Regions from separate parts of the Spirosoma aerolatum genome, predicted to be linked through region 2. Evidence: riboswitches for the same ligand, from Rfam matches in the RefSeq annotation. Region 2 holds a riboswitch; the other holds the start of a gene.
What was found. Region 2 has a riboswitch for S-adenosylmethionine ahead of B5M13_RS27380 (O-acetylhomoserine aminocarboxypropyltransferase/cysteine synthase family protein). Riboswitches for the same ligand answer to the same signal wherever they lie in the genome.
Positions count from the first base shown of each region.

Region 1: it holds a riboswitch for S-adenosylmethionine, as region 2 does, so the genes downstream of both, metH (methionine synthase) here and B5M13_RS27380 (O-acetylhomoserine aminocarboxypropyltransferase/cysteine synthase family protein) in region 2, are expected to answer to the same signal.

Region 1 is NZ_CP020104.1:1,851,506-1,866,434, reverse strand. Features, by position in the region: gene B5M13_RS07490 (response regulator transcription factor) at 1-572, opposite strand, end outside; gene B5M13_RS07485 (type B 50S ribosomal protein L31) at 686-928, opposite strand; gene B5M13_RS07480 (ribonucleoside-diphosphate reductase subunit alpha) at 1,534-4,014, shown strand; gene B5M13_RS07475 (hypothetical protein) at 4,175-4,528, opposite strand; gene B5M13_RS07470 (IS5 family transposase) at 4,571-5,344, shown strand; gene B5M13_RS07465 (AAA family ATPase) at 5,341-5,889, opposite strand; gene metH (methionine synthase) at 5,975-9,787, opposite strand; SAM riboswitch class I at 9,893-10,013, opposite strand; gene B5M13_RS07455 (SxtJ family membrane protein) at 10,144-10,506, opposite strand; gene B5M13_RS33695 (DUF5989 family protein) at 10,509-10,658, opposite strand; gene B5M13_RS07450 (SGNH/GDSL hydrolase family protein) at 10,709-11,872, opposite strand; gene B5M13_RS07445 (carbamoyltransferase family protein) at 11,903-13,765, opposite strand; gene B5M13_RS07440 (Ppx/GppA phosphatase family protein) at 14,021-14,911, shown strand.
Region 2 is NZ_CP020104.1:6,570,506-6,585,434, reverse strand. Features, by position in the region: gene thrA (bifunctional aspartate kinase/homoserine dehydrogenase I) at 1-710, opposite strand, end outside; gene B5M13_RS27425 (glycoside hydrolase family 97 protein) at 913-2,895, opposite strand; gene B5M13_RS27420 (amidohydrolase) at 3,100-4,452, shown strand; gene B5M13_RS27415 (SDR family oxidoreductase) at 4,518-5,315, opposite strand; gene B5M13_RS27410 (S66 peptidase family protein) at 5,328-6,233, opposite strand; gene B5M13_RS27405 (ion channel) at 6,260-7,252, opposite strand; gene B5M13_RS27400 (Na+/H+ antiporter) at 7,362-8,960, shown strand; gene B5M13_RS27395 (glycosyltransferase family 2 protein) at 9,143-10,141, shown strand; gene B5M13_RS27390 (polysaccharide deacetylase family protein) at 10,093-10,878, shown strand; gene B5M13_RS27385 (DUF721 domain-containing protein) at 10,886-11,212, opposite strand; SAM riboswitch class I at 11,401-11,504, shown strand; gene B5M13_RS27380 (O-acetylhomoserine aminocarboxypropyltransferase/cysteine synthase family protein) at 11,708-13,021, shown strand; gene B5M13_RS27375 (homoserine O-acetyltransferase family protein) at 13,151-14,236, shown strand; gene B5M13_RS27370 (GDSL-type esterase/lipase family protein) at 14,243-14,836, shown strand; gene B5M13_RS27365 (esterase family protein) at 14,911-14,929, shown strand, end outside.

The DNA of each region.
Region 1 (14,929 bases), 3.2 Mb from region 2:
CCCGGATCGAAGTTAAGACTCCAGACGGCCTCAGCAATATCGGCTTTCGACAATACTCGGCCCCGATTGCGCATGAAATAGTCAAGCAATGAAAATTCACGAGCCGTCAGGTCAATGGGTGTTGTACCCCGCCGAACCTCTTTGGTCGTTACGTTAACGGTCAAATTAGCGACTTGCCAGATTTCCTGGCTCGACGGATTAGCACTGAGTGCCGTCCGGCGAAAGCAGGTAGACACGCGAGCAAGCAACTCCCTGAAATCGAATGGCTTAACCAGGTAATCATCGGCACCTAAGGCCAGTCCTTCTACCTTATCTTCAATTTCGCCCAGGGCCGTCAGCATAATGATGGGCAACTGGGGTTTCTCCGCCCGAACACTCCGGCATACTTCAAACCCACTTAGGCCGGGCAGGTTAATATCCAGGATGATCAGATCGACACCCGGCTGTAAGGCCAGCTGCCTCCCATTTAGGCCTTCATAGACTACCTGCGTAGTATATCCTTCTTCCTGAAGGCCCCGACTAATATTCTGGGCAATGCGCCGGTCATCTTCAATGATCAGGATATTCTTCATAGTATCAACGGCGTAATCAATCGAAACGCTCTTACGTAAAAGTATAAAGAAAAGCTCCTCTGCCACGGTGGTCGCAACAGAGGAGCTTTTGATAAAACCGTATTGGTTCAGCCTTACTTGGTACCGTAGCGCTTGCGGAACTTGTCCACACGACCAGCGGTATCGAGCAGCACATTCTTACCCGTATAGAAAGGGTGCGACTGCGAGCTAACTTCAATTTTTACGAGTGGGTAGGTTTTCCCTTCGAACTCGACACTATCTTTGGTTTGAACTGTAGAGCGCGTCAGGAATTTATAATCGCTCGACAGGTCGTGGAATACCACATCGCGGTAGTCCGGGTGAATGCCCTTTTTCATGATAAATCGCTGTTTCTTGTCATCTTCTCGGTTTCCGACCGAAAAGGACTGCAAAGGTAAGGCCTTTTACGGGGATTACAAAGACTTTTTAACGCATCTTTAAACCTGACGAATCAATATCCTAAATTGGTACCGTTGGGTAATAATCGTGTACTAAAGACTTGTTTTTGAGGCCATTTTTTCATATATTTCTACACCATTACGCTTCTTCTACGGCTTAGCCAGACCAATAATCGGTCGTGCAAACCGCCAAATAAAAATTACTTTTTTTATTTCTTAGAATACTGTTGCAGTAGGGTATTGTTAAGTCATTCAGGATGATGGCTTAACAATTTCTTAACCTACTTAGCAGAGTTGCACGTTTCAATGATTCCGTAAAATGGGCGAACCTTCTTGGTTGCTTTTCCGTCTATTTCAACAGAACTTTAAAGTCTCATAACAGGCCCACTTCCGGATAAATGGATAGCTCAAAGAAGCGATTCATTATTCTCCATCGGGACAAGCCGACCCTTAGCACCGTAACTGAGTATAGCGATTCCGTAACACCACGTTCACTTTCATTTGTATCAAATCATCTCTCTTTACATAACTAGCCCAAACTTATCATGTTCGTAATCAAACGTGATGGCCGCCGGGAATCTGTCAAATTCGACAAAATCACGGCTCGAATCGAGAAGCTGTGCTATGGCCTCGATCCAGCTTATGTACAACCCGTTGAAGTCGCCGTAAAAGTTGTTAGCGGCCTTTACGACGGCGTTAAAACGACAGAACTCGACAATCTGGCGGCCGAAACAGCCGCTTCGATGACCACCAAACACCCGGATTATGCCATTCTGGCGGCCCGGATCGCCATTTCTAACCTCCACAAAGAGACCAATAAATCATTTTCGGGCACGATCAAAAAACTTTACCACTACGAAGACCCAAAAACCGGCGAGAATGCATCGCTGATTTCGCGGGAAGTGTATGAAGTCGTTCGCCAGAATGCGGCTCTGCTGGACTCTACGATCATCTATGATCGCGATTATGGCTATGATTATTTCGGCTACAAAACCCTCGAAAAATCATACCTGCTGAAGATTGACGGACGTATTGCCGAACGCCCACAGCACATGCTGATGCGGGTAGCCGTTGGAATTCACCAGGAAGATATTGATTCGGCCATTGAGACCTATAATCTGCTGTCGGAAAAGTGGTTCACCCACGCAACCCCGACGCTGTTCAATGCCGGAACGCCCAAACCCCAGATGTCGAGCTGTTTCCTGCTGACGATGCAGGACGACTCCATCGATGGTATTTATGACACCCTGAAGCAAACGGCCAAGATTTCGCAGTCGGCTGGGGGAATTGGTCTGAGCATTCACAACATCCGGGCAACAGGTACTTACATTAAGGGTACCAATGGCACGTCGAACGGGATCATCCCCATGCTGCGTGTGTTCAACGACACGGCCCGCTACGTAGATCAGGGCGGTGGTAAGCGCAAAGGTTCGTTTGCCATTTATCTGGAGCCCTGGCATGCGGATATTTTCGAATTCCTCGATCTGAAAAAGAACTCGGGCAAAGAAGAAGTTCGCGCCCGCGACCTGTTCTATGCACTCTGGACGCCCGATCTGTTCATGAAGCGGGTAGAAGCTGATGACGTTTGGTCGTTGTTCTGTCCGCACGAGTGCCCCGGTCTGGCCGATTGCTATGGCGAAGAATTCGAAGCCTTATACGAGCGTTACGAGCGCGAAGGCCGCGCCCGTCGGACGGTGAAGGCGCAGGAATTGTGGTTCAAGATTCTGGAATCACAAACCGAAACTGGCACGCCATATATGCTCTATAAAGATGCGGCCAATAAAAAGTCGAACCAGAAGAACCTGGGAACCATCAAATCGTCGAACCTCTGCACCGAAATCATCGAGTACACGGCTCCCGACGAAGTAGCGGTTTGTAACCTGGCGTCGATTGCGTTACCAAAGTTTATCAAGCGCGATCCAGACGGTATCATGCGTTTCGATCACCAGAAGTTGTTCGAGATTACGAAGGTGGCTACCCGCAACCTGAACAAAATCATCGACATCAACTACTACCCGGTCGAAGAAGCTCGTCGGAGCAACATGCGCCACCGGCCAATTGGCTTAGGCGTACAAGGTCTGGCCGATGCGTTCATTATGCTGCGGATGCCGTTTGAATCGGAAGAAGCGCGTCGCCTGAACGAAGATATTTTCGAGACGATCTATTTCGGCGCCATGACGGCTTCAATGGAGGCCGCCAAAGAATTCGGACCCTACGAAACCTGGAAAGGCTCCCCCATTTCGCAGGGGATCTTTCAGTTCGATATGTGGGGAGTAAACCCAAAATCAACCCGTTGGGATTGGGAGAGCCTTCGTAAAGATGTGATCGAACACGGAGTTCGGAACTCGCTGCTGCTGGCTCCGATGCCTACCGCATCGACCTCGCAGATTCTGGGCAACAACGAGTGCTTCGAGCCGTACACGAGCAACATCTATACCCGTCGTGTATTGTCAGGCGAGTTTGTCGTCGTGAACAAGCACCTGCTGAAAGACCTCGTAAAACTGGGTCTGTGGAACGATACAATGAAGAACAACCTGATTCTGGCCAACGGCTCTATTCAGGCGATTCCGGGCATTCCGCAGAACATCAAAGACCTGTACAAAACGGTTTGGGAGATCAAGCAGAAGCACATCATCGACATGGCGGCCGATCGGGGTGCATACATCTGTCAGTCGCAGTCGCTGAATATCCACATTCAGGATTCGAACTTCGGTAAGCTGACGTCGATGCACTTCTACGCCTGGAAAGCGGGCCTGAAAACGGGTATGTACTACCTGCGTACGAAAGCAGCTACCGATGCGGTGAAGTTCACCGTAGTACAGCCTCAGGCCGAGCCTCAACTCGAACCCGTTATGGCCGAAACAGCACCCGTCGAGAAACCACTCAACTACGTACAGTACGCCAAAGAGCACGCACAGAACGTAGCGCCCGCCCCTGTACCAATGGTGACTGACCTCGAACAGCAATATGCGGCCATGACCTGCTCTCTGGACGATCCAGAAGGTTGTGAAATGTGTGGTTCCTAGTAGCGTTTTAAACTATATGGTTAAGTTTTCGCTCCCGGCTGTGGTTAACATGGCCGGGAGTTTTTATTCTTATTATTTCAAAATTATTGTATCAAGGCTCATCCAAAATCCTATCTGTTTCTTCAGCTATCCATTCTAAGAGCCTGTTTAAAAACGGCTTTTAACTGTTGAACACATCATGGAGATGTTCATTGTTTGGGTTATTTAGCAAAAGCCGACTCCCATCAGACGCAATGTATGTAAGCTCAAGAGCCCCTTTGCTTTCGCCATCTTCAATGGCAGTGACTCCATCAAGAACACATAGAAAGGAAAAAGTTGTTTGTGCAGTTGCTTCTTTGATAATCTTGTTCACGTTATCTTTCTCTATATCGCCTAAAGAGTTATACCATTGAGATAGAGCCAATTTAGTGCCGTCAGGCTTACGGCCTGGAACTACTAATAAAGAGCCAATTGTAGCTTGAGCGCATTGCTCAGTGACAACTTTAATTACTTCTACGAATTCTTCGGTGTTCATGGTAAACTCCTGTCGAAAGAATCTTTTGGGTAATCAATTTGTATGCTAATCCAACAACAGATGTATCCCACAGATCTGACAGATTCTGCCTGGCAAGTTATTGAAGAAATACTGGCCGACAAACGTAAACGCAAGTATTCCCTTCGTACTATTCTAAATGCCTTATTATATGTAACAAAAGCTGGATGCCAATGGCGACTTTTACCCAACGATCTGCCACCCTGGCCCTTATGCTACTATTACTTTTGGAAGTGGCGCAATAATGGTATGTGGGAAAGACTCAATAAAGAGTTGGTCGAACGTCGACGAAAGAAAGCCGGGAGGGAGGGCTCACCCAGCGTGGGTGTCATTGATTCACAGAGTGTTAAGTGTAGTGAATGGGGCGTCGTTCCCAAAGGCTATGATGGGCATAAGAAAATCAACGGACGCAAACGGCATATTGTCGTTGATACATTGGGCTTAGTTTTAGTAGTGGTGGTCCATGCTGCCAATCAGCATGATAGTCCGGCAGCACGAGCAGTGTTAAGTCGTTTAGCGGATCAAGGATATAAGCGAATGAGTAAGATTTTAGCTGACAGTGCCTATGGCAAAAAGTTAGCCCGCTGGCTTAAAAAGTCCCTTGGGTTAATTTTAGATGTGGTGAGAGTAAAAGAGTTGGCCGGTTTCCAGGTGGTGCCTATGCGCTGGAAGGTAGAGCGAACCTTTGCTTGGATGAACTGGTCGCGACGGCTCAGCAAGGACTATGAATGTGGAGTTGCTTCCCATGAATCGTTTGTGTATTTATCCAACATCAACCGAATTCTTAAGCATTTTTAAACAGGCTCTAATACATATAGAATATTATTACCAAAAGGAGGCAATAAATATGGGTAACGTTTCTCAAAGAATTTAATATCAGATTTAAATGTATATTTTCTTATTTCATCAAAAAAATAAGTATAACCAGGCGGCTTGAGCGGTTTGAATTTATCATCAATCTGATATGCGTATTTTTCATTAAGATGAAGATCTTCTGGCTGGAGAATGTTTCTCCTAGAGAGTCCTACCAAAGTCATACCCATAGAGCGTAAAAAAGTCATCTCACAGCTCTCGACATAATCTTTTTCATTTTCCCTTTTTACCGTTATATTTATTTTTTCATCAACATTTCCATCGTAGTGAAGCTCCCTTAAGTTTTCAACTCGAACGATATCTGTTAATTTATCCCATGATACATTGAATAAGGATAGAGCTTCTAACAAATTCGACTTACCAACATTTGGCCTACCTATAAACAAATTAATTTTCTTAAACTCTTTTAACTTCAAATGACGTATCGATTTGAAGTTACTAATCTCGACATAGTTAATAAAATTACCCATATACGGCTGACGATTACGTGTTAAAGTTAATAACAAAAAAGACGGTCGCTTACACAACCGTCTTTTGCACTATAGATGTTTAACGCTAGGCATCATAACTAAGGACAGGAGCCAACCATCTTTCTACCTCGTCAACCGGCATATCTTTCCGTTGGGCGTAATCTAATATCTGGTCTTTGTTGATTTTACCAACGGCAAAATACTTCGATTCGGGGTGCGAGAAGTAGAATCCACTGACCGACGAGGCTGGGTACATGGCATAACTTTCGGTCAGTTCGATACCGATCTTACCAGCGTCCAGCAGTTCAAACAACGTGCCTTTTTCGGTATGATCGGGACAAGCTGGATAACCTGGTGCGGGCCGTATACCCTGGTATTCTTCCTTAATCAGTTGATCGTTCGAGAACGTTTCTCCTGTCGCATAGGGCCAGAATTCCGTCCGTACGCGTTCGTGCATACACTCAGCGAAGGCTTCGGCCAGACGGTCGGCAATGGCTTTCACCATGATACTGCTATAGTCGTCGTGATCGCGTTCGTATTTTTCCAGCAACGCTTCGATACCGATACCGGCTGTCACGGCAAACCCACCCAGGTAATCTTCGCGGCCGCTTTCGAGGGGAGCCACAAAGTCCGACAGGCAGTAGTTAGGCAAGCCCGGTGCTTTCTGGTTCTGCTGACGCAGGAAATGCAGTACCGTTTTGGTATCGTAAATCAATTCACCAACCGGACTTACCGCCGTCTGCGACTGCGTTCGACTGATTTTATATTCAATATGTCGGTGCGATCCATGCCGTTCGCAGGGAATTTCGCGAACCTGTTCTTCAAACTCATGCAACAGTACATCATCGTCGGCAGCGTTGGCCGGGTAAAATCCAACTACAGCCTTCGCTTTCAACAGCTTGCCATCGATAATTTCCTGCAACAGTCGGTTGGCATCATCAAACAGTTGCCGAGCTTCTTTACCCACCGTGGCATCCTCGAAGATGGCGGGGTATTTACCATGTAGCTGCCAGGTTTGGAAGAAAGGTGTCCAGTCGATGTAGTTTCGCAGCTCGGCCAGATCGTAATCCTCAAAATAGCGATTACCCAGGAATGTGGGTTTGACTGGCTCAAAATTCCGCCAGTCGATGGGTGCCCGGTTCTGGCGTGCTTTGTCAATCGTCAGGCTGGCTTTCTCCTGCCGACGACGGGCGTGGTCGTCACGGAGTTTGCTATACTCAGCTTTGATCTGATTAAAAATCTCGTCGCGGGTTGCTGCCTGCTCACTTGTCAACCGCCCCGCCACGGGCACACTCCGGCTGGCATCCAGCACATGAACAACTGGTCCGGCATAATGTGGATCGATCTTAACAGCCGTATGCGTTCTTGAGGTGGTAGCACCACCAATTAGCAGCGGCAGTGTAAAGCCCTGTCGCTGCATTTCTTTAGCCACACCGACCATTTCATCGAGCGACGGCGTAATGAGTCCGCTCAGGCCGATAATATCGACATTATGTTTGCGGGCTTCATCCAGAATTTTCTGTGTCGGCACCATTACACCGAGGTCGATGATCTCGTAATTGTTACAGCCCAACACAACCCCGACGATATTTTTACCAATATCATGGACGTCGCCTTTCACCGTTGCCAGCAGAATTTTACCCGCCGACGATGAACCTTCGCCCGATTTTTCGGCTTCGATGAATGGGGTCAGATAAGCGACGGCTTTTTTCATCACCCGTGCCGATTTGACCACCTGCGGCAAAAACATTTTACCCGCGCCAAACAGGTCACCGACCACGTTCATACCATCCATCAACGGCCCTTCGATCACATGCAGCGGACGTTCGACCTGTTGGCGAATCTCTTCCACATCTTCATCAATGTAGTCGGTAATCCCCTTCACCAGCGCATACTTGAGCCGTTCGCGAACGGGTTCAGCTCGCCAGCTTTCGTCCTGCACCACGGCTTTCCCCTTGGCTTTTACGGTTTCCGCGAAATTGACTAACCGTTCGGTAGCATCGTCCCGACGATTCAACAGTACGTCTTCACAGCGTTCCAGCAGATCTTTCGGAATGTTGTCATACACTTCCAATTGGCCCGCATTCACAATACCCATATCCATACCTGCCCGAATGGCATGATACAGAAAAGCCGAGTGCATGGCTTCGCGCACGACATCGTTGCCGCGGAAACTGAACGAGATGTTCGACACGCCACCACTTACCTTCGCTAACGGCAGATTCTCCTTGATCCAGCGAGTGGCGTTGATGAAATCGACAGCGTAGTTGTTATGCTCTTCAATACCCGTTGCAACGGTGAGAATGTTGGGATCGAAAATGATGTCCTGCGGAGGAAAATTCACTTTATCGACCAGAATGCGGTACGCCCGCTCACAGATTTCGATTCGTCGTTCGTATGAATCGGCCTGCCCGGTTTCATCAAACGCCATCACAACCGTAGCAGCACCGTAGCGCTTAATAAGTTTTGCCCGTTCGATAAACGCTTCTTCGCCTTCTTTCAGCGAAATGGAGTTAACGATGGCCTTTCCCTGTACGCATTTCAGGCCAGCTTCAATCACTTCCCACTTCGACGAATCGACCATGATCGGAACACGGGCGATGTCGGGTTCGGAAGCAATCAGGTTCAGGAAGGTGGTCATAGCTTCGACCGAATCGAGCATGCCTTCGTCCATGTTCACATCAATCACCTGAGCCCCTCCTTCAACCTGTCCACGAGCGATACTCAAGGCTTCGTCGTAATTTCCCTCTTTGATCAATCGGGCAAACTTCTTCGAACCGGTTACGTTTGTACGTTCACCTATGTTCAGGAAATTGGTTTGTTCCGTTACTTTCAGGGGTTCCAGACCACTTAGTTTCTGATAGGGTTCAGCCTGTGGGCGCTGCCGTGGTTTGTGTTTAGCGGCTGCCTGCGCAATGGCCTGAATATGATCAGGTGTAGATCCGCAGCAACCGCCGACGATGTTCACGAAACCATCCCGGATGAAGCCTTCGACTTGAGCCGCCATTTCGTCGGGCGTTTGGTCATATTCCCCAAATTCATTCGGCAAGCCAGCGTTCGGATAGGCCGACGTAAAAAATGGCGCTTCTTTCGCTAACGTCTGGATATACGGACGCATCAGTTCGGCCCCCAGTGCACAGTTCAGCCCCACACTCAGTAACGGTAAATGCGAAACGGAGTACAGAAAGGCCTCCGTCGTCTGTCCGGAAAGGGTTCGTCCACTGGCATCGGTAATCGTCCCCGAAATCATAACGGGTAAGTAGTTAGGAGGGTTCTCACTCCTCGCTCCTCGCTCCTCGCTCCTACTACTAAAATATTTGTCGATGGCGAACATAGCCGCCTTCGCATTGAGCGTATCGAAAATCGTTTCAACCAGTAATAAATCAGCCCCTCCTTCAACCAGGCCACTTACCTGCTCATAATAGGTATCGACCAGCTCATCGAACGTAACCGCCCGATACGCTGGGTTATTGACATCGGGCGAGAGCGAGGCCGTACGGTTCGTGGGACCCATAGCGCCCGCAACGAACCGAGGTTTATCGGGGTTCTGACGGGTTACTTCTTCCGCCACTTCCTTCGCAATCTTTGCCGACTGGTAGTTCAGTTCATAGACTAGGTCCTCCATGTAATAATCGGCCATGGCAATGCTCGTGGCACTGAAGGTATTAGTCTCGATAATGTCGGCACCTGCATCGAGATACTGGCGATGAATTGCCCTGATCACGTCTGGTTTCGTGATCGATAACAGATCGTTGTTGCCTTTTACATCGTGTGGAAAATCCTTAAATCGCTCACCCCGGTAATCGGCGTCAGTCAGTTTGTACCGCTGGATCATGGTGCCCATTGCACCATCAAGAACGAGAATCCGCTCGTTCAGAAGTTCATATATCGTTTTCAAAGGCAGTTGTATAGTGCGATTGTCAGGAATACCAACAATCCGTGTCCTTAAAAAAGTCCAAAACCGCAAAAAGCTTAGGCACAGAAAGATGGATAGCGGGGAGCTAACTTATCTGGCCCGGTCAATAAACCGGGAGGAAATTGGCACCGAGTCTCAGTAACTGATTGGTTCTGAAAGGGTTGCCAAGACTTCATCGGGTCCGTCCCTCCGTCTTTCTGGATAAGCCTAAAACAAAAATAGATAAAAATAGGGTACACTGCATAGGCGTGTACCCTAAGATTTGATGAATCTGGTAGTTTTTATAGATTGGGAAACGCCTTTATCCGTTCACCCATCCATTTACGACTGCCGATCAATTACCAGGTTTGTTCTAAATCTTCTTTGGTGTACTGGTGATTTCGTTCGTTGTAGAACGACTTTTGGTCGGTTCGTTTAATAGCCAGCGGATTCTTGGCACTTAGCCGATAGAGCATTGCAATCGGCCACAGAAAGACGAAAAACAGAATGGAAAGAATGATCTTGCCGTTGATGTTTCCCAACACCTCCGCCAGTTTAAACCATGCTTTCACGATCAGATCACCTGCCGCCGGAATCGCCAGACTCAAAATACCAACCGCTGCGGCAGCATAAAGCCACCAGGGCGATTTAAAAATGAAATACAGTACAACCAGCCCAGTTACAATAACCAACTGGGCTTTTACCTTCTCAGAAACGTCCATGCCTAGAACAGCGTGTAAATGAACGGTGCAACGGCCGATCCGCCACCAATAACAATCAGAATACCAATCAGCAGCAACAGAATAATCATTGGTGCCAGCCACCATTTCTTACGCTGCTGCATGAATTTGATAATGTCCTGCAAAAATTCCATGATTTACTTTACGTTTATTTACTTGTTTATCAAATCAATAAGTAAAAAATCTAAGGTTTAGCTGTACTGTCGGACGAGGCAATATGCCCCGTACCTGGGTTAGACTGAACAAGTTTGAACAGGGCCTCCCCTACGCGCTGATTCACCAATGCACTGGCATGACCATCATTTCGTCCCACTACCCGGTCCTTCGGGTCAATATCGCCCATCAGCTTACCAGCTTCCAAAACCGGCACGTTGTTCTTTTGAAAGAACGAAACCACCGGCTTGACGTATTCCGTTGTTTTTTCCAGATTGTGCGAGAAAGGGAATAATACAACGTAGAAACGAGCATTATGCTCCTTGGCATACGTTACAAATTTAGCCAGATCGCTCAAATGATCGTTAATAATCGCCGGAGTTCCATAGGCTGTGCGAGCATAGGTATCGAACGGCGCAAAATTACCATGTGGAAACTGCCAGTATAGATAATTGAGCAAATAGGACTTAATAAACAGCGATTGAAACATCCGGGGTACATCGGAATAGGGCTCAAACGAAGCTGGTACCAAACCGTGGTCGTGGGCCACCTTTTCGATGTCGTTCGGAAAATACTGTAAAACGAGTATATCGGGCTTTTTGCCGAATTTCACCAACCGTTCGTATTCATTACGGGTATCGGAGCCTGATATACCCAGATTATAGGTGATATACTGATTGCCTAACTTTTCGCCCAAAATGTTTCCGTATCGTTCTTCTGCCCGCTTCAGACCGTGCCCCGATGTAAACGAATCGCCCACAACCAATACGACTTTTTTGCCCAGTGTATCCGTTCTGGGCGTATCGCGGTAATCGCCAACCATGGGTGGCCAATACCGCTCGAACCAGATGTGCGAAGCTAGTGTAAGCCCTCCCTCCTGGCTCTGGGCAATGAACATGAAAATAATTTCAACGAACACCAACAAGAGCGCAGTGGGCACCAGCAGCGTCGCTAGATTACCGATTAGCTTAGGCGGATTCGGGTTCTTAACCACTCCATAATAATACAACCGGACTAGTTCCATCATCACCAGAAGCAGCATGGCGATTTTAGCTAGCCGAACGTAAATATTATCGAAAAGCCCTCTGTGTGGGTAATCCAATACCACATGGATTCGATCTCCGTAATACAGAAGAAAGGCCAGGAACGCCAGGAATAGTAAACGAATACCACTCGAAACAAATTTTGATTGCATCAATTCAGCCCATTCGGCGGTAGGCGCCCGTTAGTCTAAAACAAACTCTTCTTTCCAGTTATCAGTATCCTGCCATTCGGGTTGCTGGCGCTTATCGAACAGGTAGTTTCCGACAACCAGGTAATCCATTTCGGTACGCATAAAGCATCGATACGCATCATCAGGTGTAGAAACGATGGGTTCGCCCCGCACATTGAAACTGGTGTTAACAATAACACCATAGCCCGTAAGTTGCTTAAACGCATCAATCAACTGGTAATAACGCGGGTTGGTATCTTTATGTACCGTTTGAATCCGGGCTGAATAATCGATGTGGGTAATCGACGGCAAGTCGGACCGCTGGTAGTACAGTTTTTCGCGCAGGGGGAAACTGGCATAATCGGCCGGTACGGGTGTACGGCGTTTTTGCGCTACCGGATGAACCAATAGCATATACGGCGAAATCCCATCGTAATCGAAATACTCGGCGCAATCTTCGGCTAGTACCGATGGCGCAAACGGCCGGAACGACTCCCGGTACTTAATTTTCAGGTTTAGTTTTTTCTGCATCTCGGCATTTCGTGGATCGCCCAGAATGCTGCGGCCACCCAAGGCCCGGGGCCCAAATTCCATGCGTCCCTGCACCCAGCCCACCACATTGCCTTCGGCCAGCAATCGGGCCGTTTCCCGACTCAGTTCGTCGAAATTATCGAAGTGTTTTCCAACTGCTTTATATTTCAAAGCCATCAGTTCAACGTCCAGATCGGAGAAGGTTGGCCCCAGATACGAGCCCCGCATGGCATCCCGTTCTTTCGTAACCTCACGTTCTTTTCCGAAATAAATATGGTAGGCGGCTAAAGCAGCTCCTAAAGCACCACCTGCATCACCGGCAGCGGGTTGGATAAAGAGATCTTTGAACAATCCAGCTGCCTGAAGTTTCCCGTTCGATACACAATTCAGGGCTACACCACCGGCCAGCACCAGCGCATCGGCATTAGTTAACCGTTTGGCTTCTCGGGCCATGTTTAGTACCACCTCTTCGGTCAGGTATTGAATGGCCAGGCCCAGGTTGCAGTGATGTGCCTGAAGCTCATCTTCAGGCTGACGTTTCGGAAAGCCAAACAGTTCGGCCCATTTCTGTTCATGCACCATGGTGAGCCCAGTGGCATAATCGAAATACTCCTGATTGAGCCAAACGGAGCCATCGGGCCGTAAATCAGCCAGTTTATCCTTAATTATCGCCATGTAGCGAGCTACATCGGGAGAAGTCGGATCGCCATACGGAGCCAACCCCATCAACTTATATTCACCGGAGTTCACCCGGAAGCCCAGGAAGTAGGTAAATGCCGAATACAAAAGCCCCAGCGAATGCGGAAACCGTAATTCTTTCAGGATCGAGATGTTTTTCCCTTCACCCAGGCCAATAGACGCCGTTGCCCATTCGCCAACACCATCGATGGTCAGGATAGCCGCCCGCTCGAACGGCGACGGATAAAACGCACTGGCTCCATGCGACAGATGGTGCTCAGGAAACAGCAGCTTTACTTTGCTGGAGGACTTATACCCTATCTTTTCCAGTTCCTCCCGAATCAGTCGCTTGAGAAACAGCTTTTCCTTGAGCCAAACCGGAATCGACATCAGAAACGACCGAATGCCTTTGGGTGCAAAGGCGTAATACGTTTCGAGTAGCCGCTCAAATTTCAGCAGTGGTTTGTCGTAAAAGACAATGGCATCTAATTTATTGAGGTCTGCCCCACTATATTGAAGGCAGTATTGGATTGCGTGAGCCGGAAATCCTGGGTCATGCTTTTTACGTGTAAATCGCTCTTCCTGAGCTGCGGCAACGATACGGCCATCTTCGATTAGCGCAGCCGCTGAATCGTGATAAAAAGCAGAAATACCTAATATGGTCATGAACTATAGTCCTGTTCAAACAGGGGCCAAAATTAACTGATTTTTTGGTAAACGTATTATTAAGCTTCCCACGACTTACTCAGTGGTCAATCTACATGCACCGGCAAATAGGCTGTAGGGTGGCAAAAAAGCGTATCTTTGGCCGGTCATAAAGAGTGAAAGAGCGAATGAGTGAATGAGTGAAATGATCTGTAGCGGTCTTTTTACTAAACTTAATTTCGCACATTCGCTCTTTCACTCTTTCGCTCTTACTGAATGAAACTGGCAGCTATCGACATCGGTTCTAACGCAGCTCGTCTGCAAATCTCAACGGTATTATACAACGACAATCTGGTTAGCTTCAAACGGGTAGAATATGTTCGTTTTCCGCTCCGATTGGGCCATGACGTATTCAATTTCGGCGCACTTACGCCGGAAAGTGAAGCCCGAACCACCAAACTCATGCAGGCTTATAAGTTGCTGATGGAACTGCATGAGGTAGAAGATTATATGGCCTGCGCCACATCGGCCATGCGTGAATCCTCGAACGGACATGAGGTAGCTAAACGCATTGAAGCCCAAACCGGGATTAAGATCCACATCATCGATGGTCGGAAAGAGGCCGAACTGATCAATAACGTTGTGGTACAGGCGCTTGATGATAAACAGTACCTACACATCGACGTAGGGGGAGGTAGCACCGAACTGAACGTCTATGAAAATCGGCAGAAAATCAATTCTAAATCGTTCAAAATAGGGTCGGTTCGGTTGCTGGAAGGCAAAGAAACGAAAGGAGCCTGGCGCAAAATTGAGGATTGGGTTGAAGAGAATATTGACTCATCGCAGGAAGTTGTGGCGGTTGGCACGGGCGGTAACATTAGTAAGTTGTTTAATCTGGCCTCTAAAATATCAGAGACGGAAACCACCCGCGACGAGATTGAACGCATACGAAATTATATTGCCGGGTTCAGTCTGGACGAACGCATCAACCGACTTCGCCTGAATGCAGACCGCGCCGATGTAATCGTGCCAGCTTCCGACATTTATATTTCAGTGATGAAGTGGGCTGGTGCCGATCGTATTATTGTACCAGATCTGGGGCTAAAAGATGGTATTATTCAACTCGTGTACGCCCACCTGGGCAAGCGGAAACCAATTAGTTACTAAACTAGCTATCTATATATC
Region 2 (14,929 bases):
CGGGGATCAGCCGTCATCATTCCATCCACATCCGTCCAGATGTCGATCACTTCCGCATTCAGCGCAGCCCCGATAATGGAGGCCGTATAATCCGAACCGCCCCGGCCGAGTGTGGTCGTTTCGTTTTTCTCTGTAGAGCCGATAAAGCCCGTAATTAACTGTAAATCCGTTGTTTTGGCAAAGTACTCCTGAATCAACTGATTGGTAAGCGTATAGTTGACTTCGGCATGACCAAACTGCGCGTCGGTTTTGATCAGCTTGCGGGCATCACAATATTGTGCTGCTATCCCGCTACTTTTTACACATTCAGTAATAACCGTTGTGGATAAGCGCTCGCCAAAGCTGGTTATCAGGTCATGGGTGCGGGCTGATAGCTCCCGAATGAGCGAAACGCCACGCAGTAGGTCTTCCAGTTCGTTGATGATTCCCCGAATGTGGGCAAACACCTTACTCTGTTCCTTGATAGGAATGAGGGCTTTTACCACGTTGAAGTGTCGGTCTTCTATCCGCCGAACCAGTTCCATATAGTCTGTTTCGCCGGTAGTGGCCATGCGTCCGATTTCGATAAGCTGGTTGGTAACGCCCCCCATTGCCGAAAAAACTACAGCAATCTGGTCGCCGTTTTGGCGGTGGTTATCAATGATTTGGAGAACCAGTTTTATACTCTCTACGGAACCGACGGAGGTGCCACCGAATTTAAGAACCTGCATAAGCGAATGTAAAATGAATAATGTAGAATGAATAATGGTACGGCTGCTCTAGTGCACATTTGTCATTGTGCATTGTCCATTATTCATTTTCAGGAGGCTATTGATGAGGTAATTTTTAAGGACGCAAAGATAATGCCTATCCTAAACATTATAGAATTCTTCGAAAGAAAGCCGTTCTGCCTTGTGGTTGTTATGTATACAATCACTGCTTTCGCAGGCGTATCACCTGCCCTCCACCAGCCGCTAATGTCAGCGACACGACTTCCAGCCGACCGACCGTCTGGGTTTGTTGGATGAGGTGGTTCGGATGTTGGGCTACATCTGGCGCATCTGCGTATAGTTCGGCTGTGTAATTGCCGTCGGACAGGAAATCCAGTTTGACGGATAGCTCGCGGGCGGTTGAGTTGGTAATGCTGCCAATAAACCAGTCGGTCCCTTTGCGACGGGCTACCGTAATGTATTGGCCTACTTCGGCATTCAAAACGCGGGTTTCGTCCCAGGTAGTAGGCACTTGTTGGATGAATGCAAAACCTGGTTGCCCTTTGTAGGCGTCTGGGTAATCGCATACCATATTGAGGTAGCTTTCGAGCACAACGTACATCGCCAACTGGTGGCAGCGGGTGCCGTGCATAAGCGGTCGGGTGTACTGGATTTTGTACTGTTTATCGGGGACAGCCCGAAAGCCACCAAGGTGCATATCCGTCGGGCCAGCCAGCAATCGGGTAAATGGGAAAACAATGTCATGGTCGGGCGTGTCGAGCCCACTCCATTTGTTGGTTTCGTAGTTGAGGGTAGCTTCGCGGGTGAGTTCGTTAGGGTAGGTGCGGTGTATACCCGTCGGTTTATAGGCCCCGTGAAACTGGATGTGCAATTTGTGCCGGGCTGCTGAGCGCAGAATCTCATTCTGAATGTTGACCATCTCCTGGTCGTCGCGGTCCATGAAATCGACCATCAGACCGCTTATCCCCCATTTTTCGTACTGGGTAAAGACTTCTTCCAGTTTTGGATAAAGGGCTGACCAATATACCCATACTCTGATACCAACACCTTTGCTTTTGGCATAATCGCATACCTGTTGCATATCCAGCCCTGGTACGGCTTTGGCGGCATTAACGTTCAGGCCCGGTACGAAACCTGCCCCATCATTGACGTACCATTCGTGTAATCCATATTCGACCACGGAGTGATAATTGATGTGATTAGCGGCACAGAAATCAATGTAATACTTCTGGGTTTCGAAGTTGTTGCCGGGGGCAAAGGTGGTGTCGGGGGTTACGTTTCCGTTCCACCAGGGGAAAGTCGTTTTGCCAGGTTTTAACCAGGAAATGTCGTCGATCTTATTGGGTTCATTGAGACTGGTCAGCATGTTTGATTCGATCAGTGCACCGATGCGGTCGCTGATGAGCATAACCCGCCAGGGCGTTTGATGGGGTAATGTGGCTTTTACCTTTACCGCTGTCTGGTTCGGTAAGGGCGAAAGCTGACTGGTCAATACATTATTCCTTTTCACCAGGTACATGCCTGCATAGTTGACCAGTGCCGCTTCGGTGATAGCCAGATAGGTCTTATTGGGGAACTCAAACAGCGCGGGCATGTCCATCAGGGTATCGTTTGCGATCTTCGCTAATGGAATGGTCGTATAAACTCCCTCGTGCGAGGTGGTAAAGTTGGGCAGAAACAGAGCCCGGACGGTTGGATTCTGTGGTAGCTGAAACGTGGTATGCTCATCGGTGAGTACATACGATTCCCAGTTAGCCTGCTTCGGAAATTCATATCGGAAGGCTACCCCATCGTCGAATACGCGAACCCATAAAATAATCTGTCGACCCGATTTTCCTGCTTTATCCCGTTCAAGCAAGGGTATGGCCGCTTCCCGATAAACCGTATGCACTTTTCTGGCCTTACCCACGACGAGTTCATAAGTATCGTCGATGGTTTCAATAGTCGGCTTTTGCTGAACCAGATTGGGGCCAAACAGGTCATCGTTCTGAAACGTAAGTGTCAGCGTGGAGTTTTCGACCAGAACCTTTTTATTGAATAGAATTCGGTAAGTAGGCGCTGCCTGACTTAGGTTAAAAATAAAATCGATACGACCATTGGGCGACGACACCCGTACCTCACTTTGGGCAACGCGTGTCTGTAATAGCAGAACGATCAGCAGAAAATATAAACTGGGCGATTGCATAAAGGGTGACTTAGCAACGGGAAAATAAGCAAAAGAGACTTAAGAAAAGAATTTTGTCTCAGCCGGTAATCGGAAAATATAACATGGCTGGATAATGCGATTGGGTCTGTTTGACGAGGGAGCTGCTGTAATAGCCTTATTTTCTACGGACTTATCCGTAAATTGAACGCTAATCGAACTAAGTTTCAAAAACTGTCTTTTTTGATGAAAAAGCATAATATATTAGTTTCTTCACTGCTTTTGGGCGGGCTTTTGACGCAATCGGTAGTTGCGCAGGTGGCTACGTTGAACACCCGAATGGATAAAATGGCTGAAAGCCTTGAAAAAAAGGTGGTGACATGGCGTCGGGATTTTCACCAGCATCCTGAATTGGGAAACCGGGAGTTTCAGACAGCCGCCAAAATTGCGGCCCATTTGCAATCGCTAGGCATGGACGTGAAAACGGGTGTGGGCAAAACTGGCGTTGTGGGTTTGCTAAAGGGAGGTAAACCCGGCCCGGTTGTGGCGCTTCGGGCGGATATGGACGGATTGCCGGTAACCGAGCGGGGCGATATTCCTTTTAAGTCGCAGGAGCGGACGGAATACAATGGCCAGCAAACGGGGATTATGCACGCTTGTGGACACGATTCGCACATGGCCATTCTGATGGGTGTAGCCGAAATTCTGACATCCGTTAAGGCTGATCTACGTGGAACGGTTAAGTTTATTTTCCAACCTGCCGAAGAAGGCGCTCCTCAGGGTGAAGAAGGGGGCGCTTACCTGATGGTGAAAGAAGGGGTTCTGGAAAACCCAAAAGTGGATGCCATTTTTGGGTTGCATATCAACTCACAGACCGAAGTAGGAACCATCAAGTACCGTCCGGGCGCTACGATGGCTGCGGTAGACTCGTATGCGATTAAAATTAAAGGAAAGCAGGCGCATGGAGCGGCTCCCTGGTCGAGCGTGGACCCTATTGTAACGTCGGCACAGGTAGTTATAGGCTTGCAAACCATTGTAAGTCGTAACCTTATATTGACTGATAATGCGGCTGTAGTAACAGTCGGCGCATTACATAGCGGTATTCGGCAGAATATCATTCCCGAAGAAGCGAACATGATTGGTACCATTCGTACCTTTAGCCCCGAAGCGCAACAACTGGTGCATCGCCGGATTAACGAGATTGCTACTAATATTGCCGAAAGCGCAGGTGCCAAAGCCGAAGTGAAAATTGATGTGATGTATCCGGTTACGTACAACGATCCGAAACTAACGGACCAGATGATTCCATCGCTCGAAACGGTAGCTGGAAAGAACAATGTGAAAATTACACCCGCACAAACCGGGGCCGAGGATTTCTCCTTCTACCAGCAAAAAGTACCTGGTTTCTTTTTCTTCCTGGGTGGTATGCCGAAAGGGAAAAAAGGAACGGAATTGCCTTCGCACCATACTCCTGATTTCTACATCGACGAGGGTGGCTTTGTGCTGGGTATGAAATCGTTATGCCGCCTGACCACCGATTATATGGAGTTTGCTAACAAAGGCGTTGCTGTTAAGGAATTGACCCTGGGTGGTCAGTAGAAATTTAAACACAGCGTCTCGGCGAACACAAAGCTTTAATCTCTGTGTTCTCCGAGACGCTGTGTTTAAATTCTTTTTCGATTGCGAAGAATTCTGGATAACAAGCTGGGAAAGAAGCGTTTGAGGTAGATGCCGTAGATTTCGGAGCCGCCAATGTAGACTTCCTCTTTTTGTGCATTAACAGCCCGTAACAGCCGCTGGGCAAATACATCGGGAGCCATTCCTTTTTCCTGATTAACATCCATTTTGTTGTGCTTCTGTCCATTGGCTTCCAGGGCATTGAGCGAGATGGCTGTTCGAATGTAGCCAGGACAGACGATGGTTACCCGAAGACCTTCCTCATAGACTTCCGACCGAAGGGCATCAAAAAATCCATGCAGGGCGTGTTTACTGGCGCAGTAGCCGGAGCGTTGTTTGGTGGCTAATTTACCCGCTACACTGCTGGTAACGACAAAATGGCCGTTGCCCTGCGTTAGCATAATCGGCAAAACAGCTTTGGTGAGCGCAACTACCCCGAAAAAATTGACTTCCATAATCTGCCGATAAACCGAAAAGTCGGTATCAGCTACCGTACTCCGCTGGCTGATGCCCGCGTTTTGAAATAGGTAATCAATACGGCCAAATCGCTGGCGTACTGTTTCGACGTGTGCAGCCAGGCTTGCTATATCCGTCATATCCATCGGCACGATTAACACTTGGGAAGCTGGTAGACCCGTTTGGTTAGCGACCCGCTGTAACCCATCGGCACGACGCGCAGACAGCACAAGAGATACGTTTTGTTGCCTGGCGAGTGCTAAGGCAACGGCCTCCCCGATACCGGACGATGCGCCCGTAATCCAGACTACAGAATTGGTAAAGCTCATACGAGTGGTCGATTAAAATTCGATGCGAGCCGTTTGCTCCGTTACAATGAGCTTTATGTCTTTACCAATTGGCAACGCCAGATTGAACGGAACGTGCCCAGCCGGAAAATCAAATAGCACCGGATAGCTGTAGGCCGAAACGGCGTCAGCAATAATCTTGAAGGCGTCCTTACCAAAAGGAAGCGAAGTGTTAGCACGCATATCGGTAAACTGGCCGACGACCAAACCGGCCAGATTGGCCAGCCGCCCGGCCCGCCGAAACTGGGTGAGCATGCGGTCGAGGGAGAAAAATGTTTCGTCGATGTCTTCGATGAACAGAATTTTTCCAGACAAATCCACATCGGTAGGCGTACCAATCGAATTACTCAGCATGGTTAAGTTTCCCCCTACTAAGACACCTGTAGCCTTGCCGAGTCGGTTCAGGGGGTGTACGGGTACGGTGTACTGAGCGGGCGTTTCACCAAATAGCCACTGCCGTACCGATTCCAGTGAAGCGGCCCGGTCAGGATCGCCAAACTGACGGGGCATAAGTCCATGCAGACTCACAATCTGATGATTGGCCAACAGGCTGAGTAATACCGTTACGTCGCTGAAACCGATTAGCCATTTTGGATTAGCCCGTAATCCCGTCAGATCAAGGCCATCAGCAATTCGGTAGCAGCCATACCCACCCCGGGCAGCAAATACAGCCCGGACGTCTGGGTCGTCGAATAATCGTTGGATGTCGGCCCGACGGAGGTCATCTGAACCGGCAAAAGGTCCGTCAATCGCGTACAGACTATCTCCTTCGATTACGTTTAGGTGCCAGTTTTCGCGTAAAATGCGAAGCCCATCGGCCAGTTCTTCATACGGAAACCAACTCGCAGGAGCGACTACGCCAACCGTATCGCCGGGCTGTAAAAAAGGAGGTAGAATCAACGTTAATGTATTGTTTTTTAAGGTACTCAATTCAATGGTACTTCTTCAATGTCGTCGAGTTTATCCAGGTCAAGCAGGACACGACCTGTTTGCGCCCCGTCGTACATGGGCCGGAACTTATATCCCCAGCGTACTTCATCGTGGCGGTATGAGAAACGTCGATGCACGCCCTGCACAAAGGTGTCGTCCAGTGCCTGAAACGAAATCAAAAATTCAGTATCTGTTTTTTTCAGATCTTCAGACGTAAGGCCATACAAGGGACTAGATTCTGTGATGGCGTGTACCAGCGTCCAGTTGGCCGGGAAGAAAGCCACTTTATTTCGTTCGAGGTGGAGGTTGTAGTATTTTCGGGAAAGCGTTCCCTCTGCATTGGTTTCTACCCGTGATAAACTAACGGTGATTTCCAGGTTAATAAGCTGATTTGGCCGTGTGTTGATAATGCGGAACATCCAGGCATTTACATCCAGATATGGGGCCAGCACAGCATGTTTCGAAAAACGGATGTGGGCCACCGGGCGCGAAAACCGCCCGTAGAGCAGTCCCGTAGCGAGGGCAAATGCCAATAGCCCAACCATCGACTCGAAAGCTGAAATACAACTGGTCAGGAAACTATTGGGTGAAATATGTCCATAGCCTACGGTCGTGAGTGTTTGTGAACTAAAGAAGAAACACTTCCAGAAGGGCCCGTAAATGGAGTCATCGTCCATCCCTTCGAGGGTGCCGGCTCCTGCCAGCATATAAATGCCCGCGAAAAGCGTATTGGCTATCAGATAAGCCAGTAAAACCCAGCCAAAAAAATGCGACCAGCTCATAGTAATGAGTCGGTTATAAACATTTAACTGGTCCCATAAACTGGCATTGGCATGAACAATGTTGAAGCTTCCATCCTGGTTGACTAACCGGGCCTGGGCGTCGGTGAGTTTGGTGCCAAAGCCGATGTCGTTGCGTTGTTCTTCCTGTTCAACTAACCGACTGTTTTTGGGCGTTTTCTTAAAAACCTGGCGGGTTGATGAATTCATAATGAGCAGAATTGTTACGCTATCACCAGTTATGGTCTACTGACAAAGTTATAGCAAATTTGTTGGGCTTTGACTGCGAAGCTGCAATCATTCCAATTCTGATCATTCAATGCATCCAATTGAAATTGTAACAGGTCTGCTGGGAGTTACCTCCTTGTTGGTGGTGGTAGCCCGTTGGCTGCGCATATCGTATCCAATTCTGCTGGTTATTGTGGGGCTTTTGATTGGCTGGATTCCGGGTTTACCCCCCGTTATTTTGTCGCCCGATGAAGTTTTCCTGGTTTTCCTGCCGCCCTTGTTATATGCGGCTGCCTGGCAGATCGATAATCTGGAGCTCAAATTATACAGTCGATCAGTATCGTTACTGGCTGTGGGCCTGGTTTTATTTACCTCAACACTGGTTGCTCTGGTCGCCCACGCGTTTATTCCGGGCTTTTCGTTGGCGCAAGGGTATTTACTGGGGGCTATTATTGCACCTCCCGATGCAGTAGCGGCTACGTCTGTTATGCGCGGCCTCAACATACCCAAACAGATTACGACCGTACTGGAAGGCGAAAGCCTGGTAAACGATGCAACCAGCCTGATTATCTACCGGTATGGACTTGTGGCTATACTCACCAATCATTTTGTTCTTTGGGAGGCCAGTTATCAGTTTATCGGTATTGCGCTGATCAGTGTGGCTATTGGGCTGACCATTGGCTGGATTATGATCTGGGTTCATCGAATGATTAGTAAAGATAATGTGACCAGCACGGCCATAACCCTGCTAACACCCTATGGTTCCTACCTGATTGCCGAAAACTTTCACCTATCCGGCGTGTTGGCCGTGGTAACGACGGGTCTGTTTCTGTCGGCCCGAACCTCCCAGATTTTTACGTACCATAGTCGATTGCAGACGAATTCAGTTTGGGAAATCGTCGTTTTTCTACTCAATGGACTTGTCTTTATCCTGATCGGTCTGCAACTACCTATGATTGTGGCCGACCTGAACGGATACACACTTCCCGAAGCGATAAATTATGCCTTACTGATCAGTGTAGTGGCAGTCATTAGCCGACTGATATGGGTATTTCCGGGAGCTTACCTACCGCGCTGGCTCAGTCCACGTATCCGCAAGCGTGAAGAAAAACCAGCCTGGCAGCAGATTATGGTTGTTGGTTGGGCGGGTATGCGTGGGGTTGTCTCGCTGGCTGGTGCTTTAGCGTTACCTAATACCTTACCCAATGGCCAGCCTTTTCCGGCCCGCGACCTGATTTTGTTCATCACGTTTATCGTTATACTTATTACGTTGGTCATACAGGGGCTGACCTTACCCCTGCTGGTAGAGGCTCTTAATGTGCGCGAGGATGTCGACGAGAAACAGGAAGAACGCAAGCTGCGTCGTAAAATGGCACTACAGGTGATTACGCATCTGGAAGAAAACCACTCAGCAGGGTCTGTGCATGATGATGTGCTTAACTACGTGAAAAACACGTATGAACTACGAATCAATGAACTGAATGGGATGCTGCGCGGATCAATCAGTACCCCTCATAAACCAACGGAGCTCTATCAGCAGGCTATCCGCCTGCAACTTGAGCTGATTGATGTGGAACGCACAGTGCTAATCGAGCAACGCCAAAGTACATTACTGGATGGGGAAATTATTCGGAAAATGGAACAGGAGCTGGATCTGGAAGCGGCTCGTTTGAGCCTGGCCCAACCATAGGATTAAATTGGTATATAGGCGCGGAATGGCAAGTGGTTAATAGCTAGGATATTAAATAGCTTTATCAAGGTATTAACGATTATACAACAGTTTTTTTGTTGTGCGTTAGGTAAATATACTTATATTTATACCCAGTTTCTTCGAAACCCCATCCGTAATAATTCCTTACTAATTAGTAACCTATGGCATTTCATCAGGGTATGATCAGTTTGGTTGTGCCCGCTTATAACGAAGAAGAGAATCTTCCCGTACTCGTGCATCGGTTGATGGCAGTGATGGCACAGTACGAATCGTACGAAATCCTGATCGTCGATGATGGTAGCTCCGACCAAACCCGCTACGTATTGCGGCAGTTGAGTCAGGAATATCCGGTTGTGCGGTTCATTTCCTTCTCGCGCAATTTTGGTCATCAGATGGCTTTACGGGCTGGTTACGATAATGCGCGCGGAGATGCTGTTATTTGCCTGGACGCCGACCTTCAGCATCCTCCCGAACTGATTCCAGCTCTAATCGAAAAATGGCGGCAAGGCTTCGAGGTGGTCTATACGGTTCGGCGGCCCGATCCTAAGCTGTCGTGGTTCAAACGTACAACCTCAAAATATTTCTACCGGGTGCTGCGCCGGGTTTCGAACCTGGAAATTGAAGATGGCGCTGCCGATTTCCGGTTGCTCGACCGGAAAGTTGTGGACACCATTAAGCAGTTCAAAGAAGCGGATTTATTTCTGCGGGGCGCTATTTCATGGGTAGGCTTTCGTCAGTGCCGCATTTTGTATGAACCAGCCGCCCGGTATGCGGGTCGTTCAAAATATTCGTTCCGCAAGATGATGCAATTGGCGGCTATGGGCATTACGTCGTTCTCAACGCGTCCGCTCTACCTATCGGTCACCCTTGGCTTTTGCATGTCGCTATTTGCGGTCCTGTTTGGGGCTGAAGCAATTTATGAGCATTACTTTACCAATGAAACCGTATCGGGCTGGACAACCCTGGTGTTGCTGCTGGTGCTGATTGGTGGGGTACAGTTTATCATGATCGGGATTATCGGCGTATATTTGGGCAAAACGTTTGTCGAAGTGAAAGGCCGACCTGCTTATATTATCGGCGACACGAGCGAGATCGAGGAGACAGTAACGCCATGGCAATCCCCAATCGAGGAAGAAATATTTTATTCACCGTTGACGTAGAAGAATTCGATACCGCCGTTGAATTCGGCCACAACATTCCATTGAATGAACAGGTGGCCGTTTCAACGCGTGGTTTAACGCTCCTGGCTGAGCGGTTCGATATGCTTGATGTTCGAACCACGCTGTTTACAACGGCCAATTATGCCCTTCATGAGTCGGCTTTGATGTTGCGTCTGGCCAACAGGCATGAAATAGCGTCGCACGGCTATTATCACACAACCTTCGAACCTGCCGATCTGCTCAAATCCCGACTGGCTTTGGAAGATCTGCTTAAACGCCCGGTTACGGGCTTTCGGCGGGCACGGATGGGATTCGTTGATCCGAACGATGTGAAGCAGGCTGGTTATCAGTATAATTCATCCCTGCACCCAACCTGGCTCCCCGGTCGATATAATCACTGGGGCGAACCCAGGCACCCGTTTCGGGAAGTGGGGGTATGGCAAATTCCGGCATCGGTTACGCCGACACTTCGTTTACCGCTCTTCTGGCTGAGCCTGAAAAATTTTCCGTTTAGCTACTACAAATCACTTTGCCGACAGACTCTCCAGGCGGATGGCTTTCTGAACCTGTATGTACATCCCTGGGAGTTTACGGACTTATCGGCTTACGAAAAAATCCCTGCCTACGTGCGTCGGCATTCGCGCGATGAGTTGCTGGATCGAGTTGAAAAGCTGCTACGGTATTTGAAACCGATGGGTGAGTTTAAGACGATGCAGGAATTTGTAGACGGCTTGTGAACTGTTTCTAGATAAAAATAACATCGTCAATCACATCGCTGCCCATGTCTTTGTTGACAAGTTGAATCAGTTTCTGTTTCGCATTGACCAGTTCATTGCGAAGCGGGGCCGACGCAATTTCAATATGAAGCTTTCGATCGCGAACATAGAGCCGGTTTGTTCTGGAGGCAATCGCTGGACCCATCATTTTCCCCCAGAAGGCTTCTAGATAGGTTTCGTTAAAGCGGGTTTGAAGCTGATAAGCCTTCAGCAGTTGCCCAATGGCGTCCTTCACAGTAGTGGTTCCTGCTACGCGGGTAGCGTTGTCGCGATTGTAGCGGTACGTTTGGTTCATGGGGCGGAAGGTAATTTCATTACAAAAGTAAAGAAGGATTAAACGCCATGTATGACAATTGAGGGCATTATCTAAAAAATAGTTAAACGATTAGAAAAAGCACCCGTTTTTTGGATTCGCACCCGTTGGCTGTTATACTTGCAGTATCAAGTCAATAGTTACGCGGTTTTATCATACCGACGCGCGTTGATTTATATAGAAGCGGGGAGAGATCAGGCTCTGCGAACCGCTGGCAACCTACCACATGGCAAGGTGCTAACTCCTGCCTAAAGTTATTTAGGGACTATAAATCGTTTCTTCACATGCTCTGTCTTCAACGCTGTATGCCCGCCGGGGCCTACTAAGCACAGCCACCTTCTGCCACGAAAACTGGGAGGGTTTGTCGTGTTCGTCCAGTTATCGGTTGCAGCCGGTGCAGGTTCGTACGAAAACAACCTGCTATGGATCGGAAATCATATTTTTTACCAAAACCACGTTAGAACTAAATCATTAATCATGTCAGAACTGCATTTCGAAACACTCCAGCTACACGCAGGCCAAGAGCCAGATCCTACAACCAACGCTCGGGCAGTACCTATTTACCAAACGACATCGTATGTGTTCAACGACTCGGCTCATGGCGCCGATTTGTTTGCCTTAAAAGCATTCGGCAATATTTATACGCGCATCATGAATCCAACCACCGATGTGTTTGAAAAACGCATGGCGGCTTTGGAAGGGGGCGTGGCTGCGCTGGCTGTGTCGTCGGGGCAGGCAGCGCAATTTATTGCCCTGAATAATATTCTGAATGCGGGCGATAACTTCGTGACTACTTCATTCCTGTATGGAGGCACCTACAATCAGTTCAAAGTGTCGTTTAAGCGGTTGGGCATCGACGCTCGTTTTGCGGATGGCGATAAGCCCGAATCATTCGCCAAACTGATTGATGAAAACACGAAAGCCATTTACCTCGAAACCATAGGTAATCCGGGCTTCAACGTTCCCGATTTCGAAGCGTTTGCAGCTTTAGCGAAACAGCACGACATCCCCCTGATTGTCGATAATACGTTTGGTGCAGGTGGATACCTGTTCCGACCGCTCGAACATGGGGCTGCCGTGGTTGTTGAGTCGGCTACAAAATGGGTTGGCGGACATGGTACCAGTATCGGCGGGGTTATTATCGACGGTGGAAATTACAACTGGGGTAATGGTAAATTCCCACAGTTCAGTGAACCGTCGGAAGGGTATCATGGCATGGTATTCAGCGATGTTTTTGGGGTGGGTGGGCCATTTGGCAACATCCAGTTCATCATTCGGGCCCGGGTTGAAGGCTTACGCGATTATGGCCCGGCGCTGAGTCCATTTAATGCCTTTTTACTGATTCAGGGATTGGAAACGCTCTCGCTGCGCGTGGATCGAACTGTCGAGAATGCGCTGGCACTGGCCCAGTGGCTTGAACAGCACGACCAGGTTGAGTTTGTCAATTATCCTGGTCTGGAAAGCAGCTCATACCACGAACTGGCCAAAAAGTATTTGAAAAGAGGCTTTGGGGGCGTATTTACCTTCAAAGTAAAAGGCGACAAAGATGCCGCCGATCGGTTTGTAAACAGCCTGAAATTAGTGAGCCACCTGGCCAATGTAGGCGATTCGAAAACGTTGATCATCCACCCAGCGGCTACCACACACCAGCAACTGAGTGAGCAGGAGCAAGCCAGTGCGGGTGTTGAAGCCGGTGTTCTGCGGGTTTCGGCTGGCATCGAACATATCGACGATATCAAAGCTGATTTCGAACAGGCGTTCGCTCAGATTGCCCAACCAGTGTTAACGTAGTTTATGGTTTTCGGTTTGTAGTATTCTGTTTACGGTAGATTGCCGTTACTATAGGTTGCGTCAGCTCACCGTAAACCGAATACTATAAACCGAATACTGAAAGTACCGTAAACTGTAAACTTTTTTCCATTGACACTACAGTATTTCGATTACAAGTATTCTTTCTCACTCGAATCGGGTGAGAGCCTACCGGGATTTCGGCTGGCCTATACAACGCGCGGTACCTTAAACGAAGATGGGTCGAACGTCGTATGGATATGCCATGCACTGACGGGTAATGCGGATGCGGGCGACTGGTGGGGAGGAATGGTAGGCCCCGGCCGGTATTTTGATCCCGACTCGCCAACAGGAACGGGTCAATTTATTGTTTGTGCTAATGTGCTGGGCTCCTGCTATGGCTCAACCGGGCCGTTATCCGTAAACCCTGCGACTGGGCAGCCGTATTATCATGATTTCCCGGCGATTACCATTCGCGATATGGTAAACGCGCTGGATTTGTTACGGCAGGAGTTGGGTATCGAAAAAATCCGTACCTGTATTGGTGGGTCAGTCGGTGGCGAGCAGGCATTGGAATGGGCGATTCTACAACCCAACCTGATTCAGAATCTGGTCATCATTGCCGCCAGCGCCGTTGCTTCACCCTGGTGCATTGCCTTCAACGAAGCCCAGCGGATGGCTATCGAAGCCGACCCAACCTGGCCCGAACGACGAGCCGATGCAGGTGTAGCGGGTATGAAAGCCGCCCGGGCGATGGCTATGATTTCGTATCGGAATTACGATACCTATGGATTTACACAGGCACTGGATAACAATGAGCAGTTGGACGGCTACAAATCTGCCAGTTATCAGCGGTATCAGGGCGATAAACTGGCCGACCGATTCAATGCTTTTACGTACTGGACGCTTTCGAAGGTGATGGATTCGCATAATGTGGGCCGAAATCGGGGGAGTATTCTGAATGCACTCGGCCAGATTAAAGCCTATACATTAGTAGTTGGTATTCGGTCTGATTTGCTGTTCCCACCTACTGAGCAACAGTTTCTGGCTCGCCATATTCCGAATGCGACCTACGAAGAAATCGATTCATTATATGGTCATGATGGTTTTCTGATTGAATTTCGACCACTGGCAAACATCATTCGAAAATGGATGGCCAGTGCTCCCGTTCATGCTGAAATAGCGAAACTGGAAGAGGTTGTTCGGCAGGTTAAATAACAGCATATGGTTTGGTATGAAGCCGAAGTTCGGCAGTTGGAAACGAAATTGATGACATTACCGCCCGCATCCGACAGGGTGGTTTTTTATGGTAGTTCATCTATCCGGCTCTGGACAACGCTGGCGCAGGACTTTCCACAAATCAACTCCCTGAACCTTGGGTTTGGTGGATCGACGCTGGCGGCATGTTCCTGGTTCTTCGAACGACTACTACTGCCCGCTGCTCCGAAAGCTGTTCTGTTTTATGCAGGCGACAACGATCTGGGCGACGGGCGGCATCCCGAAGAGGTGTATTTGTTCTTCTGCACCTTTGCCGATAAAATGCGTCACCATTTCCCTGATTTGCCGCTTTTCTTTTTATCCATAAAAATTAGCCCGGCTCGCTGGGGCCTTGTTGATCAGATTCGGTACACCAATCAGCTGATTGGCAAAGAGGTTGGAAAAAGGCAAAATGCTCATTACATTGACATGACTGCTCCCTTACTCTGGCCAAATGGACAGCCGCGCCGGGAAGCATTTGAGAATGATGGACTCCATTTGAGCCCAGCCGGGTATCAGGCCTGGAAGCGAACACTTGAGCAGCAAGTCGCGATTTTTTAACGATTTATTTACCTGATGCGTAGCAGTTTTTTGGCTGTACGAGTGTATTTTCATGGGTACTTAACAGATACGGCATGCATCGTGAGTATCATA